Regions from separate parts of the Streptomyces sp. NPDC059851 genome, predicted to be linked through region 1. Evidence: riboswitches for the same ligand, from Rfam matches in the RefSeq annotation. Region 1 holds a riboswitch; each other region holds the start of a gene.
What was found. A riboswitch is a leader RNA that binds a small molecule or an ion and turns the genes downstream of it on or off. The one in region 1 is predicted to bind cyclic di-AMP.
Positions count from the first base shown of each region.

Region 1 (4,642 bases):
AGTGTCTGCGTGCCGTACGTGCCCGCGGCGATGACGACCCTGCGCGCCTTGAGCGTCCAGCCACTGCCCCGCCGGATTAATTCAGGGCGGGGCGGAGAATTACACCGGCGACGCGGGGAATATCCAGCACGGAAAAAGCCGGGCCCGGAGTACCGGTATCCCCATTCATACGCCGCTCGTGTTAATGGGAACCGCTCGCCATGTTTACGGCAGGTTGCGAAGTCCTCACCCGCAGCCGGTAGGCCCCGGCCGTTCGGTCGGCGTGGACCGCCGTCAGCGCCTTCGCCCGCTCGGCGTCCCCGCGCGCCACCGCGTCCACGATCGCGCCGTGCTCCGCCCAGCACTCCACCGGCCGGGCCGGGGCCGCCACGGTGTACATCCAGGCGACCTTGTGCCGCATCTGGGTGAGCAGCGTGATCAGCCCCGGGCTGGCGGAGGCCTGCGCCAGGGTCTCGTGGAACCAGCTCCCCAGCGCCCGCAGATCCTCGCCCTGCCCCTGTCTGGCCCGCTCCTGGCCCAGCCTGACCAGCCCGCGCAGCACTTTGAGGTGTCCCTCGGTGCGCCGGCGTGCGGCCCGCGAGGCCGCCAGCGGCTCCAGCAGCATCCGCATCTCCAGCAGGTCGGCCGCCTCCTGCTCGGTGGGCTCGGCCACACAGGCGCCCGCGTGGCGGCGGGTGGTCACGAAGCCCTCGGACTGCAGGGTCCGCAGCGCCTCGCGGACCGGGACGCGCGAGACGCCGTAGCGGCGGGCGAGCACCTCCTCGGTCAGCCTGCCGCCCGGCTCGAACACCCCGGAGACGATGTCGTCGCGGATTGCAGTGCATACCGCGTGCGCGGGAATACGCAAGACCGGACCTCCGCTTGATTCCGACTGCCGGCGAAATGCCGTGACCGTACTGGGATCGTACGGGGACTCTATTGCAACTCGCGGAATTTTCCGAGCGGGGACGGAAATCGGGGGTATTTGCGGCCAGGACGCCGAAGGCCCCGGCTCGGTGAGCCGGGGCCTTCGGGCGGAGCGGTGTGCGTGCGGACGCGTCCGGATCAGAGGTCGACGCCGTGCGAGCGCAGGTACGCGATCGGGTCGATGTCCGAGCCGTACGAGGCGCCGGTGCGGGCTTCGAAGTGCAGGTGCGGGCCGCTGGAGTTGCCGGTGGAGCCCGACAGGCCGATCTGCTGGCCGGGGGTGACCTGCTGGCCGACGGAGACGCTCAGCGAGGCGAGGTGGCCGTACTGCGTGTAGGTGCCGTCGGCGTGCTTGATGACGACGTTGTTGCCGTACGCACCGCCCCAGCCGGCCTCGACGACGGTGCCGAGGCCCACTGCGTGGACCGAGGTGCCGGAGGCGGCGTGGAAGTCGATGCCGGTGTGGCTGCCGGAGGACCACATGCCGCCGCCCGCGCGGTACTGGGTGGAGACGTAGGAGTCGTCGAGCGGGGAGACGAAGGTGTTGAGGCGCTTGCGCTCCTCCTCGCGGGCGGCGCGCTCGGCGGCCTCGCGCTCGGCCTTCGCCTTCTCCTCGGCCTTCTGCTTGGCCTCGGCGGCCCGGGCCTTCGCGTCGGCCTCGGCCTTCTCCTTGGCGGCGGTGGCTTCGGCGGCGGCCTGCTGGGCCTCGGCCTGGGCCTCGACGTCGCCGGCGAGGTCCGCGGCGGTGACGACCGCGTTCAGCCCGGTGTCCTCGGTGGAGGGAGCCTTGTCCGAAGCGGCGAACGCCGGGCCCGCGAGCGTGCCCACGACGCCGGTGGTCGCGAGGGCGGCCACGCCGGCGTAACCGGCGGTCTTGCGGCTCAGACGGCTGGAACCACGGTGCTTGCCGGTAGCGCGGCTGCCAAAGGCCATGGAGAGGCTGATCCTTTCCTTCCTTCTCGCCTACCGGGTTAGCTGACGGGTTCGGAGCAGGAAGGTCTCCTACGGGCCCCTCTGGCGAGGCGGCCCGATTCACCCCAGGGACATGTGGGTCCCCGGCTCCCCAGGCTCACGCCTGACGGGGACTCGGCGATCGCTGCCCGGTGCCGCGGGTGCGGCGCGTACCAACTGACGGACAGCAGGGCCGACGCTAGGCGGATCATCAGTCAATCACCAAATGGTCACGGCCTTTTGTTGCGCACGCCACACCCCATAAGCCGATCTACGGGCTAAACAGACATAAGGGGCTCCGGCGGACAAGCCGCCGAAGCCCCTTGAATCACCCTTCAGTTGCCACGGGCGGGAGCGACGTCAGTTGCTGACGACGGTGACCTCGCCGATCCCGAGCGCCCGCACCGGCTCCTCGATCTGCGCGGCGTCACCCACCAGCACCGTGACCAGGCGGTCCACCGGGAAGGCCTTCACGACCGCCGTGGTCGCCTCCACCGTGCCCGCCGAGGCCAGCTGCGCGTACAACTGCGCCTGGTAGTCGTCCGGAAGCTCCTGCTCCACCTGGTCCGCCAGCGTTCCGGCGACGGCCGCGGCCGTCTCGAACTTCAGCGGGGCCACACCCACCAGGTTCTGCACGGCGACGTCCCGCTCCGCATCGGTCAGGCCGCCCTCGGCGAGGGTGCGCAGCACCTTCCACAGGTCGTCCAGGGCCGGGCCGGTGTTCGGGGTGTCCACCGAGCCGCTGATGGCGAGCATCGAGGCGCCCCGGCCGTCCGCCGTGGAGCGCAGCACCTGACCGAAGGCGCGCACGCCGTAGGTGTAGCCCTTCTCCTCGCGCAGCACCTTGTCCAGGCGCGAGGTGAGGGTGCCGCCCAGGCAGTACGTGCCGAGGACCTGTGCCGCCCACACCGTGTCGTGCCGGTCCGGTCCGATCCGGCCGATGAGCAGCTGCGTCTGCACCGCTCCGGGCCGGTCCACGATGATCACGCGGCCGGTGTCGTCGGCGGTCACCGGCGGCACCTGCAGCGGCCGGCCCGCGGTGCCCGTCCAGGCGCCCAGGGTGTCCGCCAGTACGGCGTCCAGGTCGATGCCGGTCAGGTCGCCGACGACCACCGCGGTGGCGGTGGCGGGGCGCACATGGGCCTCGTAGAAGGCGCGCACGGCCACGGAGTCGATCCGGGCCACCGTCTCCGCGGTGCCCTGGCGCGGACGGGACATCCGCAGGGCGGCGGGGAAGAGCTGGCGGTAGAGCTCCTTGGCCGCGCGGCGCTGCGGGTTGGCCAGCTCGTGCGGGATCTCGTCGAGGCGGTTGCGGACCAGGCGGTCCACCTCGCTGTCGGCGAAGGCGGGCGCCCGCAGGGCCTCGGCGAGCAGGCCCAGGGCCTTCGGCAGGCGGGAGGCGGGGACCTCCAGCGAGACGCGCACGCCCGGGTGGTCGGCGTGCGCGTCGAGGGTGGCGCCGCAGCGCTCCAGCTCGGCCGCGAACTCCTCGGCGGTGTGCTTGTCCGTGCCCTCCGACAGGGCGCGCGCCATGATCGTCGCGACGCCGTCCAGGCCCTCGGGCTCGGCGTCCAACGGGGCGGCGAGATTGACCTCGACGGCCACCACCTGCTGACCCGGCCGGTGGCAGCGCAGCACGGTCAGGCCGTTGGGCAGGGAGCCGCGCTCGGGGGCCGGGAAGGCCCACGGCCGGGGCTGCCCGGCCTGGGGCCGCGGGTGGAAGGTCATCGTGACGGCTGCGGTGTCGCTCACTGCTCCGCCCCCTCGTTCTCGTTCTCGGTCGCGTCGGCGCCTTCGCCGCCTTCGGTGGCGTCGGCCGCGAGGGGCTCGTACACCAGCACCGCGCGGTTGTCGGGGCGCAGCCGGGCCGCGGCGACGGCCTGCACCTCCTCGGCGGTGATGTCGAGGAGCCTCCGGACGGCGGTCAGTGCCAGCTGCGGGTCACCGAACAGCACCGCGAAGCGGCACAGTTCGTCGGCGCGGCCGGACACCGTGCCCAGCCGGTCCAGCCACTCGCGCTCCAGCTGCGCCTGCGCCCGCTCCATCTCCTCGGCGGTCGGGCCCTCGGCGGCGAACCGCGCCAGCTCCTCGTCCACCGCCGCTTCGATGGCCGGCACCTCGACACCGCTGGAGGTCTTCACGTCCAGCCAGCCCAGGGAGGGCGCGCCGGCCAGGCGGAGCATGCCGAAGCCGGCCGCGACGGCCGTCTGGTCGCGGCGTACCAGGCGGTTGTGCAGGCGGGAGGACTCGCCGCCGCCCAGGATGGTCAGGGCCACGTCCGCGGCGTCGCACTCGCGGGTGCCGTCGTGCGGGAGCCGGTAGGCGGCCATCATGGCGCGGGCGGGGACGTCCTCGACGATCTCCTCGCGCAGCTCGGCGCCCATGGTGTCCGGCAGCGTGCCGTCGCGCGGCGGCAGCTTGCCGTCGTGGGAGGGGATGGTGCCGAAGTACTTCTCGACCCAGGCGAGGGTCTGGGCCGGGTCGATGTCGCCGACCACCGACAGCACCGCGTTGTTGGGCGCGTAGTAGGTGCGGAAGAACGCGCGCGCGTCCTCCAGCGAGGCCGCGTCCAGGTCGGCCATCGAGCCGATCGGGGTGTGGTGGTACGGGTGGGGCTCGGGGTAGGCGAGCGCGGTCAGCCGCTCGAAGGCGGTGCCGTAGGGGACGTTGTCGTAGCGCTGGCGGCGCTCGTTCTTGACGACGTCGCGCTGGTTCTCCATGGACTCGTCGTCCAGGGCGGTCAGCAGCGAGCCCATCCGGTCCGCCTCCAGCCAGAGCGCGAGCT
Region 1 is NZ_JBHWJJ010000058.1:38,907-43,548, reverse strand. Features, by position in the region: gene ACFV7Q_RS20775 (GntR family transcriptional regulator) at 182-847, opposite strand; gene ACFV7Q_RS20770 (M23 family metallopeptidase) at 1,045-1,839, opposite strand; cyclic di-AMP (ydaO/yuaA leader) riboswitch at 1,853-2,008, opposite strand; gene ACFV7Q_RS20765 (M16 family metallopeptidase) at 2,218-3,585, opposite strand; gene ACFV7Q_RS20760 (M16 family metallopeptidase) at 3,606-4,642, opposite strand, start outside.

Region 2 (4,642 bases), on a different contig from region 1:
ATCAACTCATCGACGCCTTCGCCGGGCGGGGTGAGGCGGATCTCATCCACGAGTTCGCCTTCCCGCTGCCCATTTACGCCATTTGCGAGATGCTCGGCGTACCGCGCGAGGACCAGGACGATTTCCGTGACTGGGCGGGGATGATGATCCGGCACGGCGGCGGTCCGCGGGGCGGAGTGGCCCGTTCCGTGAAGCAGATGCGGACCTATCTCGGGGAACTCATCCACCGTAAAAGGGATGACCTGGGCAATGACCTCATCTCCGATCTGATCCGGGCGAGCGACCACGGGGACCACCTGACGGAGGCCGAGGCCACCGCCATGGCCTTCATCCTCCTGTTCGCGGGTTTCGAGACCACGGTGAACCTCATCGGCAACGGGATCCACTCCCTCTTCATGAACCCCGGCCAGCGCGCCCGCCTCCAGGAGTCCCTCGCCGCCGGCGAGCGCGACCTGCTCCAGACCGGGGTCGAGGAACTGCTCCGCTACGACGGTCCCGTGGAGCTGGCCACTTGGCGGTTCGCCACCCGGCCGCTGACCCTCGGGGGGCAGGACATCGCCGTCGGTGACCCTGTGCTCGTCGTGCTCGCCGCCGCCGACCGGGACCCCGCGCGGTTCGCCGAGCCGGACACCCTGGACCTCTCCCGCGTCGACAACCAGCACCTGGGGTACGGGCACGGGATCCACTACTGCCTGGGCGCCCCGCTCGCGCGACTTGAGGGACAGACGGCGCTTGCGACTTTGCTGACGCGTCTGCCGGATCTGGAACTGGCTGTTCCGTCAACTGACCTTCGATGGCGGGGCGGTCTGATCATGCGTGGCCTGCGCACCCTTCCTGTCCGATTCACACCCCGAAACATCTGATTTCTTCCTGAGGGAAAGTCAGGTTCTTGCTCAACTTGTGACAATCGTTCGAAGGCCGCTAGGTTCTGCCGTTACCCAGCCGTTATGCGAAAGGTGCTGCACATGCGTTCCGGGAACGGCCGCCACAGACGCCCCCGCCAGGTACCCGCGATTGTCGTCACCGCCGGGGTCACCGGCTCCGCACTGGCCATGCCGCTGCTCGCGGCCACTGGTGCGAGCGCGGCAGAAGCCGCCACCTGGGACAAGGTCGCCGAGTGCGAGAGCGGCGGAACCTGGAGCGCCAACACCGGAAGCGGCGCCTACGGCGGGCTCCAGTTCACCCAGGAGGAGTGGAAGAACGCGGGCGGCGAGGAGTTCGCCGACCGGGCCGACCTGGCGAGCCGGTCCCAGCAGATCGCCGTCGCCGAGCGCGTGCTCGGCTCCCAGGGCCCCGAGGCCTGGCAGAACTGCGCGGCCCAGGCCGGCCTGACCAAGGACGCGCCCGCCGCGGACGTGGACCCCGGTGCGAAGGGCCAGTACCGGGCCGTCGGCCAGTCCCAGAGCCGCCCGGACGAGGCGGTGCCCTCGACCGGCTCCGGCAACCGGGCCACGGACTACGGCGCCCCGACCCCCGCGCCGAACTACACGCTGCCGCCCGCTCCGACCGGCCCCTCCAGCGGACTGCCCGTCATGCCCGCTCCGGACGGTACGACCACGGCCCCGACGCTGCCGCCGGTGTTCCCCGGAGACCCGACCGCGAACCCGGTCACCCCCACCCCGACCCCGCCGGGCACCCCCGGGACCCCGGGCGCCCCGGGCGCCACCCCGGGCAACCCGGACGGCTCCGCGCCCGGCACGCCGGGGGCCCCCACCCCGGGCGGCGATCCCACCGCCCCGGTCAACTCCTCCGCCCCTGCGGCGCCGGGCACGCCGGAGGCACCCGGCGCCTCCACCGACCCGGGCGCCGTCCCGAGCACCCTGGGCACCGGCAAGCACCGCGGTGCGCCCGCCGTCGAGGCGTCGCCGGCCTCGTACACCGTCAAGGAGGGCGACAGCCTGGCGACCATCGCGGACGCCAACGGCGTCACGGGGGGCTGGGGCGCGCTGTACGAGGCCAACGAGCAGGTCATCGGCGGTGACGCCAACCTGATCAAGCCCGGCCAGAATCTGGATCTAAAGAAGAAATAGGGCAGTTCGGGCGCCCGGAAGGTGCTGGATGTCCGGTTCGTTCAAATGAGACATGCGTCTCTTCCGGTCAACTGGCGTGTCCCGCCCGCAAGCTCGGGCAAACCCCGCCCCCACCTGCGCAAACACCATGAAAAGCAGCGCAAGTAGGGGCCTTCCCTCCCCGGTGTTCCTCGTTGAACATCGGGGAGGGACATGTCTACGGTCTGAACCGCTCGCCACCGCGGGCCCCTTCGACCGCATCGCCGAATCCTGCCGGCGGACGGAGGGAACACTCGTCGCGTCAAGCGCCGAAGGCAGGAGCGGGGGAACCAACGAAGGCGCCGGCAAAGGCCGTTGAAAGACGGTCACGCACCGGCTTGGGGTGAAGCCGCGCGACACACCGCGCGGCCGGGCAACTCATCTGCCCGAACCCGACAGCTCACCTCGCAGGCGTCGGTGAGGAGAACTCCATGCTGCTTTCGGGCAAGGGCAAGCACCGTCGCGCCACCGCCATCGAGCGGACCACCCGCATCGTGACGCTCGCCGGCGTCGCCGGTGTCGCCGTGGCCGCGCCCCTGATGACCGCGGGCACCGCCTCCGCCGCCACGGCCTCGGAGTGGGACCGCGTCGCCCAGTGCGAGTCCGGCGGCAACTGGTCCATCAACACCGGCAACGGCTACTACGGCGGCCTGCAGTTCTCGGCCTCCACCTGGGCCGGGTACGGCGGCAAGGCGTACGCCCCGCAGGCCCACCAGGCCTCCAAGGCGCAGCAGATAGCCATCGCGGAGAAGGTCCTCAAGGGCCAGGGCAAGGGCGCCTGGCCGCACTGCGGCAAGGGTCTGTCCAACTCCGCCTACACCGGCGGCGGTTCGACCACCACCAACAGCACCACCACCAAGTCGACCCCGAAGACCGAGACCAAGAAGACCCAGCCGAAGAAGACCGAGACCAAGAAGGAGACCCCGCGCACCGCCGGGGCCCCCACGACCCGGTCCGAGCGTTCCGAGGCCCCCGCCCCGAAGACCGGCAACGGCTCCTACGAGGTCAAGGCCGGCGACACGCTCGGCTCCATCGCCGACGCCAACAACGTCAAGGGCGGCTGGGAGAAGCTCTTCGAGCTCAACAAGGACATCGTCTCCGACGCCGACCTGATCTTCCCGGGCCAGAAGCTGAAGCTCGGCTGAACATCCCGCTAAGCCCCGCGTGCGCAACCGCGCGGACTGAAGCGAACGGTCACCGCACGTGTGAACCCCACCGCCCGGCGCGTATCCCCCCACGCGCCGGGCGGTGGCGCGTGCGCCCCCGACAGCGGTCGGAGGCAGGCCCATCGAGGTCCGTATGTCCCGGAAGCGGGGTATTCGGGCCCTTTTTCGTCCCAGGACCCGGGCGGTCGGCGGGCCGACCCCCCGGCTGCGGTTAGGCTCTAGGCGGCAGGGCCGGTCCCTCGGCCCGACACGCCACCGCACACCCAGCGTCACATCCCAGAAGGAGATGCTCGTGCCGTCCATCGACGTCGTCGTAGCCCGGGAAATCCTGGACTCCCGAGGCAACCCCACGGTCGAGGTCGAGGTGGGCCTCGACGACGGCAGCACCGGCCGTGCTGCCGTTCCGTCCGGCGCCTCCACCGGTGCCTTCGAGGCCATCGAGCTCCGCGACGGCGACCCCAACCGCTACATGGGCAAGGGCGTGGAGAAGGCCGTCCTCGCGGTCATCGAGCAGATCGGCCCGGAGCTCGTCGGCTACGACGCCACCGAGCAGCGCCTGATCGACCAGGCCATGTTCGACCTGGACGCCACCGACAACAAGGGCTCGCTCGGCGCCAACGCCATCCTCGGCGTCTCCCTCGCCGTCGCGCACGCCGCGTCCGAGGCCTCCGACCTCCCGCTGTTCCGCTACCTCGGCGGCCCGAACGCGCACCTGCTGCCCGTTCCGATGATGAACATCCTGAACGGCGGCTCGCACGCCGACTCCAACGTGGACATCCAGGAGTTCATGATCGCGCCGATCGGCGCCGAGTCCTTCTCCGAGGCCCTGCGCTGGGGCACCGAGGTCTACCACACCCTCAAGTCCGTGCTGAAGGGCAAGGGCCTGTCCACCGGCCTCGGCGACGAGGGCGGCTTCGCCCCGAACCTGGGCTCCAACCGCGAGGCCCTCGACCTCATCCTCGAAGCCATCAAGCAGGCCGGCTACACCCCCGGCAAGGACATCGCCCTCGCGCTCGACGTCGCCGCCTCCGAGTTCTACAAGGACGGCAAGTACCACTTCGAGGGCCAGGCCCGCTCCGCCGCCGAGATGACCGACTACTACGCGGAGCTCGTCTCGGCGTACCCGCTCGTCTCCATCGAGGACCCGCTGTTCGAGGACGACTGGGCCGGCTGGAAGACCATCACCGAGAAGCTCGGCGCCAAGGTCCAGCTCGTCGGCGACGACCTCTTCGTCACCAACCCCGAGCGCCTCGCCCGCGGCATCGAGGAGGGCACCGCCAACGCCCTGCTCGTCAAGGTCAACCAGATCGGCTCGCTGACCGAGACCCTCGACGCCGTCGAGCTCGCCCAGCGCAACGGCTTCAAGTGCATGATGTCGCACCGCTCCGGTGAGACCGAGGACGTCACCATCGCCGACCTCGCCGTCGC
Region 2 is NZ_JBHWJJ010000065.1:18,071-22,712, reverse strand. Features, by position in the region: gene ACFV7Q_RS21970 (cytochrome P450) at 1-863, shown strand, start outside; gene ACFV7Q_RS21965 (transglycosylase family protein) at 966-2,030, shown strand; cyclic di-AMP (ydaO/yuaA leader) riboswitch at 2,306-2,477, shown strand; gene ACFV7Q_RS21960 (transglycosylase family protein) at 2,480-3,193, shown strand; gene eno (phosphopyruvate hydratase) at 3,501-4,642, shown strand, end outside.
Region 2: it holds a riboswitch for cyclic di-AMP, as region 1 does, so the genes downstream of both, ACFV7Q_RS21960 (transglycosylase family protein) here and ACFV7Q_RS20770 (M23 family metallopeptidase) in region 1, are expected to answer to the same signal.

Region 3 (4,642 bases), on a different contig from region 1:
GACGAAGTTCGGCGAGCGCCGGATCCGCTCCAGCCGTGCGCCGGACGGATCCGCGCCGAAGGCTTCGGGGCGCAGGGCGCGCAGCCGGGGACGCAGGGGACGGGAGCCGGTCAAGGCGCCTCCTGGGAGGGTGGGGCGGGCGGGCGCAGGCCGTGGCTGGAGGGAGGTCTGCTTCCTACTGGTCTACCACCATCCCAACGCAGGGCCGCCCCGGAGGATTCCGGGGACGCGCTCGCGCCACCCCAGCAGCAGCCCCGGCACCCCAAGGGCAGCCAGCCGCCCCGAGGCAGCCCCGCCGCCGCCCGGAGGCAACCCGGCCACCGCCCGGAGGCAGCCCCGCCGTCCCCCGCTGCGGCCCCGGACGTCGCCCCGAACCAGCCCCCGTCGGCCTACAGCGGCAGCAGGTCCGGCCGCTTCGCTTCCACGTGGTCCCCCGAGGACTCCCCGCGCAGCCGGCGGCCGATCCACGGCACCAGGTACTCCCGGGCCCACTGGATGTTGTCGCGGGTCACGTCCACCGAGCCGCGCGGCTGCTGCGGGGGCCACGGCTGGTCGGGGTCGGCCGGCACCGCGAGCCCCAGCACCTGTGCGGCGCGCAGGGCGACACGGGTGTGCCCCTCGGGCGAGAGGTGCAACCGGTCGTCGTCCCAAGCGCGGCGGTCCTGTACGGACTTCAGCGACCAGAGGTCGAGGACCGGACAGTCGTACCGGTCGGCGATGGCGCGCACGTGCGCGCTGTACGTGGCGACCTTGCCGCGCAGGTGCTTGAGGACGGGCACGCCGCGGGTGTCGAAGCCGGTGGTGATCATGACCTGACCGCAGGAGGCGGTGAGGTCGGCGACGGCGGCCTCGAACCGCTCGGCAACGGCGTCCGGGTCGCTGCCGGGCCGGATGATGTCGTTGCCCCCCGCGCAGAAGGTCACCAGGTCGGGGGCGAGTTCCTTGGCCCTCGGGACCTGTTCGGACACGATCTGGTCGAGGAGCCGTCCACGCACCGCGAGGTTCGCGTAGCGGAATTCGCCCTCCGGCCGCTGGTCCGCGAGGAGAACGGCCAGCCGGTCCGCCCACCCGAGGAAGTTCTCGCCGGGCCCCGGGTCCCCCACACCCTCGGTGAAGCTGTCCCCGAGTGCCGCGTACGAGCCGATGGTCCGGTGCGTCGTTTCTGTCGTCTCTGTCATCGTCGTCGCTGCCACGGGACCATATCCTTCACCGCGGGACGTGACCTACGCCACCGTAGGAAGGGGTTGACGGACCGTGATCTGTACCACCCGGTCGGTACGGCATGACAGCGCGTGAGGCCGGGGCCCTCGGGTCCCGGCCTCACGCGGGTCCGCCGCACGCGGCGGCGGTGCGAACCGTCAGATGGTCACGCCCTTGGAGCGCAGGTAGGCGATCGGGTCGATGTCCGAACCGTACGAGGGGCCGGTGCGGACCTCGAAGTGCAGGTGCGGACCGGTGGAGTTGCCGGTGGAGCCGGACAGGCCGATGGTCTGGCCGCCGCTGACGCTCTGGCCGACCGAGACGGAGAGCTGGGAGAGGTGGGCGTACTGGGAGTACTTGCCGTCCTCGTGCCGGATGACGACCTCGTTGCCGTACGAGCCGCCCCAGCCGGCGGAGACGACGGTGCCGGCGCCGACCGCCTTGACGGTGGTGCCGGAGCTCGCGATGAAGTCGACGCCCGTGTGGTAGCCGCTGGACCACATGGCGCCGGCGGTCCGGTAGTGGGTGGAGACGCCGCCGGGTACGGGGGCGGTGAAGCCGGCCGCGGTGGCCGCGCCAGCGGCGGAGGCGGTGGTGGTGGTGTCGGCGGCGGCCGCGCTCTTCTTGGCGGGCGCGGGCGCGGGCGCAGGGGCGGCGGGCGCGGGCGCGGCGGTGCGCGGGGAACCGGTGGCCGCGGCCTTCTCCTTCTCCTTCGGCTTCGGCTTCGGCTTCGGCGCCGGGGCGGGCCGCTCGGCCGGAGCCTGGTCGGGGGCCGCCTCGCCCCGGGCGCCGAGGGCCAGCTTCAGCCCGGGGTGGATCAGGGAGGGGTTGTCGCCGACGGCGTCGCGGTTGTCGGCGTAGAGCCGCTGCCAGCCGCCGGGGACGTCGTGGTCGGCCGCGATGACGGAGAGGCAGTCGCCCGTCCGGACCGTGTAGAGGGACGGAGCGGCGCCGACGGCAGCGGTGGCCGCGGTGGCCGCGGTCTGGACGGCCGCCGGGGCCTGCGGGGCCGCGGCGGGCACCGCGGCGGGGGCCGGGGCGGGCGCCGCATGGGCGCCGGTGGCACCGATCAGCGGCAGGGCCAGGGCCGCCCCACCGGTGCCGGCGACGGCGACGACGAAACCGCGGACTGCGGCGGGGGACTTCGGGCGGCGGTGCTTACCCTTTGCCGGCATGGCGAATTCCTCTCCGGCGCCTGCGGGGTGAGCTGTCGGGTTCGGATGGGAGATGTCCGGCCGTCCGTGGACGTGCAACGCGGACGTGCACGTGAAGGGAACGGAGCACGTACGGCTTCACCCCTAGCTGCTCCGGAGTGGAACTCCGGAGCAGCGGCCTACCTGGTTCCCCCGCTCCTGCCGCGCGAGTTTGGTCGAGTGCGGTTACCGGACGGCGGCAGGATTAGGCGGTCCATCCGGATCGGTCGCGAACGTAATCGAGCGGGACGTCACGGAACAAGCCATGAATTTCCTGACGGATTCACAGGGACGGGAGTTCTTCGGAATTCCGGTCACCCTGCGTCCATTCCCCACCGCCAACGGCCTTTCCGGCCGGGCCATTCGACTCGGGCGATCAGGCACTCACGGTCACCGTATGATCTGGCTCACGGGGCTGCTCCCGATCTCGCCCCCGGCACCGGCAAGTTGGACCCAAGCGACGCAATTCGGACACTCAATAACGATGCGGAGGATTACCCGTGACCCAGTCGATATCCCCCAGATCGCCGGGAGTCCCACCCGCCGAGCCCGAACTGTCCGGTGTGCGCAACTTCCGGGACGTGGGCGGCCTGCCGACCACGGACGGGCGGAGGGTCAAGACGGGACGACTCTTCCGAAGCGGACATCTCGCACATGCCACCGAAACCGATACAGAATTCCTGATATCACTCGGACTGCGCACCGTCTTCGACTTCCGCAACGCGGCCGACCAAGCGCTGGAAGGTCCCGACGTCGAGCTGCCCGGGGTGCGCAACGTCAACATCCCGCTGTCCGACCCGGCCGCCGGCAAGGAATTCTGGACCATGGTCCGCGACGGGAACGTGGAGCAGCTCCGCGGAATCCTCGGCGACGGAAAAGCATCCGCCCGGATGGTGAACTCGTACCGGACGATGATCGTGGACCGCACCGCCGAACACGGCCGGGTCCTGCACGCCCTCGCCGAGGACGGCCTCCCGGCACTCATGCACTGCGCGGCGGGCAAGGACCGGGCCGGCCTGTCGATCGCCGTGACCCTGCTCGCACTGGGCGTGGAGCGCGAGGCCATCGTGGCGGACTACCTGGAGTCCAATGCCCCGCACCGTCGCTACCGGGTCCGTCGCGGCAGCGACGCACCCGAGGCCCGCTCCCCCGAGGTGATGGAGTTGCTCGCCCCGCTCTTCGACGCCCGCGTCGCGTACCTGACCGCGGCCTTCGACACCATCGACGAGCACTGGGGCGGTGCCGACCGCTACCTCGCCGAGGGCCTCGGCCTCACGGCCGGGACCCTCGACCGGCTGCGCGAGCGGCTGCTCGACTAGGCCGACCTCGCGGGCAGCGGGCAGCGCGGCGGGCGGGCTGTCAGCCGCCTGTGACGGCCTGCTTGACCAGGGTCCGACCGAAGTCCCACAGCAGCCCGCCGCCGGCGTGCGCCTCGTCCATGACCGCACGGAAGGCGCCGACGAACCGGTCGACGTCCGCCTCGTCCACGATCAGCGGCGGAATCAGTTTGATGACCTCCAGGCGGTCGCCGGACACCTGCGTCAGGATCCGGTGCCGCTGGAGCAGCGGCACCACCACCATCTGCGCGAACAACCCCTTGCGGGCTGCCTGGAGCGCGGCCCACCGACTGCGCAGCCGCAGCGAGGACGGCCGGCCGAACTCGATGCCGATCATGAGGCCGCGGCCCCGGACCTCGTGCAGCAGCTCGTACCGGTCGACGAGCGCCGCGAGGCGCCCGCGCAGCAGGTCGCCCATCGCCCGGGCGTTCGCGACGACCGCCTCGTCGTCCATGACGGAGAGCACCGCCAGCCCGGCAGCCATCGCCTGGGCGTTGGAGCCGAAGCTGGCGGAGTGCACCAGCACCCGGTCCATGGACGAGTAGACCTTCTTGAAGATCCAGTCCCGGCCCAGGGTGGCGCCGACCGGGACGTAGCCGCCGGACAGCGCCTTGGCCACGCACACCAGGTCCGGCTCCACACCCGGCTCGTGCTGGTACGCGTAGAAATCGCCGGTCCGTCCGAGGCCGGTCTGCACCTCGTCGGCGATCAGCAGTGCCTTGTGCCGGCGCAGCAGCCCCTGCGCGGCCGGCAGGAAGCCGGGCGGGGCGGCGTGCACGCCCTTGCCCTGGATCGGTTCGACGACGAAGGCGGCGACGTCGCCGCGCTCCAGCTCCCGCTCCAGTGCGGCCAGGTCCCCGAGCGCGATCCGGGTGTCGGGGAGCAGCGGCGCGAAGCCGTCCCGGAAGCCGG
Region 3 is NZ_JBHWJJ010000037.1:59,680-64,321, reverse strand. Features, by position in the region: partial or broken gene ACFV7Q_RS15820 (MBL fold metallo-hydrolase) at 1-114, opposite strand, end outside; gene ACFV7Q_RS15815 (SGNH/GDSL hydrolase family protein) at 390-1,178, opposite strand; gene ACFV7Q_RS15810 (peptidoglycan DD-metalloendopeptidase family protein) at 1,359-2,375, opposite strand; cyclic di-AMP (ydaO/yuaA leader) riboswitch at 2,380-2,582, opposite strand; gene ACFV7Q_RS15805 (tyrosine-protein phosphatase) at 2,894-3,712, shown strand; gene ACFV7Q_RS15800 (aspartate aminotransferase family protein) at 3,753-4,642, opposite strand, start outside.
Region 3: it holds a riboswitch for cyclic di-AMP, as region 1 does, so the genes downstream of both, ACFV7Q_RS15810 (peptidoglycan DD-metalloendopeptidase family protein) here and ACFV7Q_RS20770 (M23 family metallopeptidase) in region 1, are expected to answer to the same signal.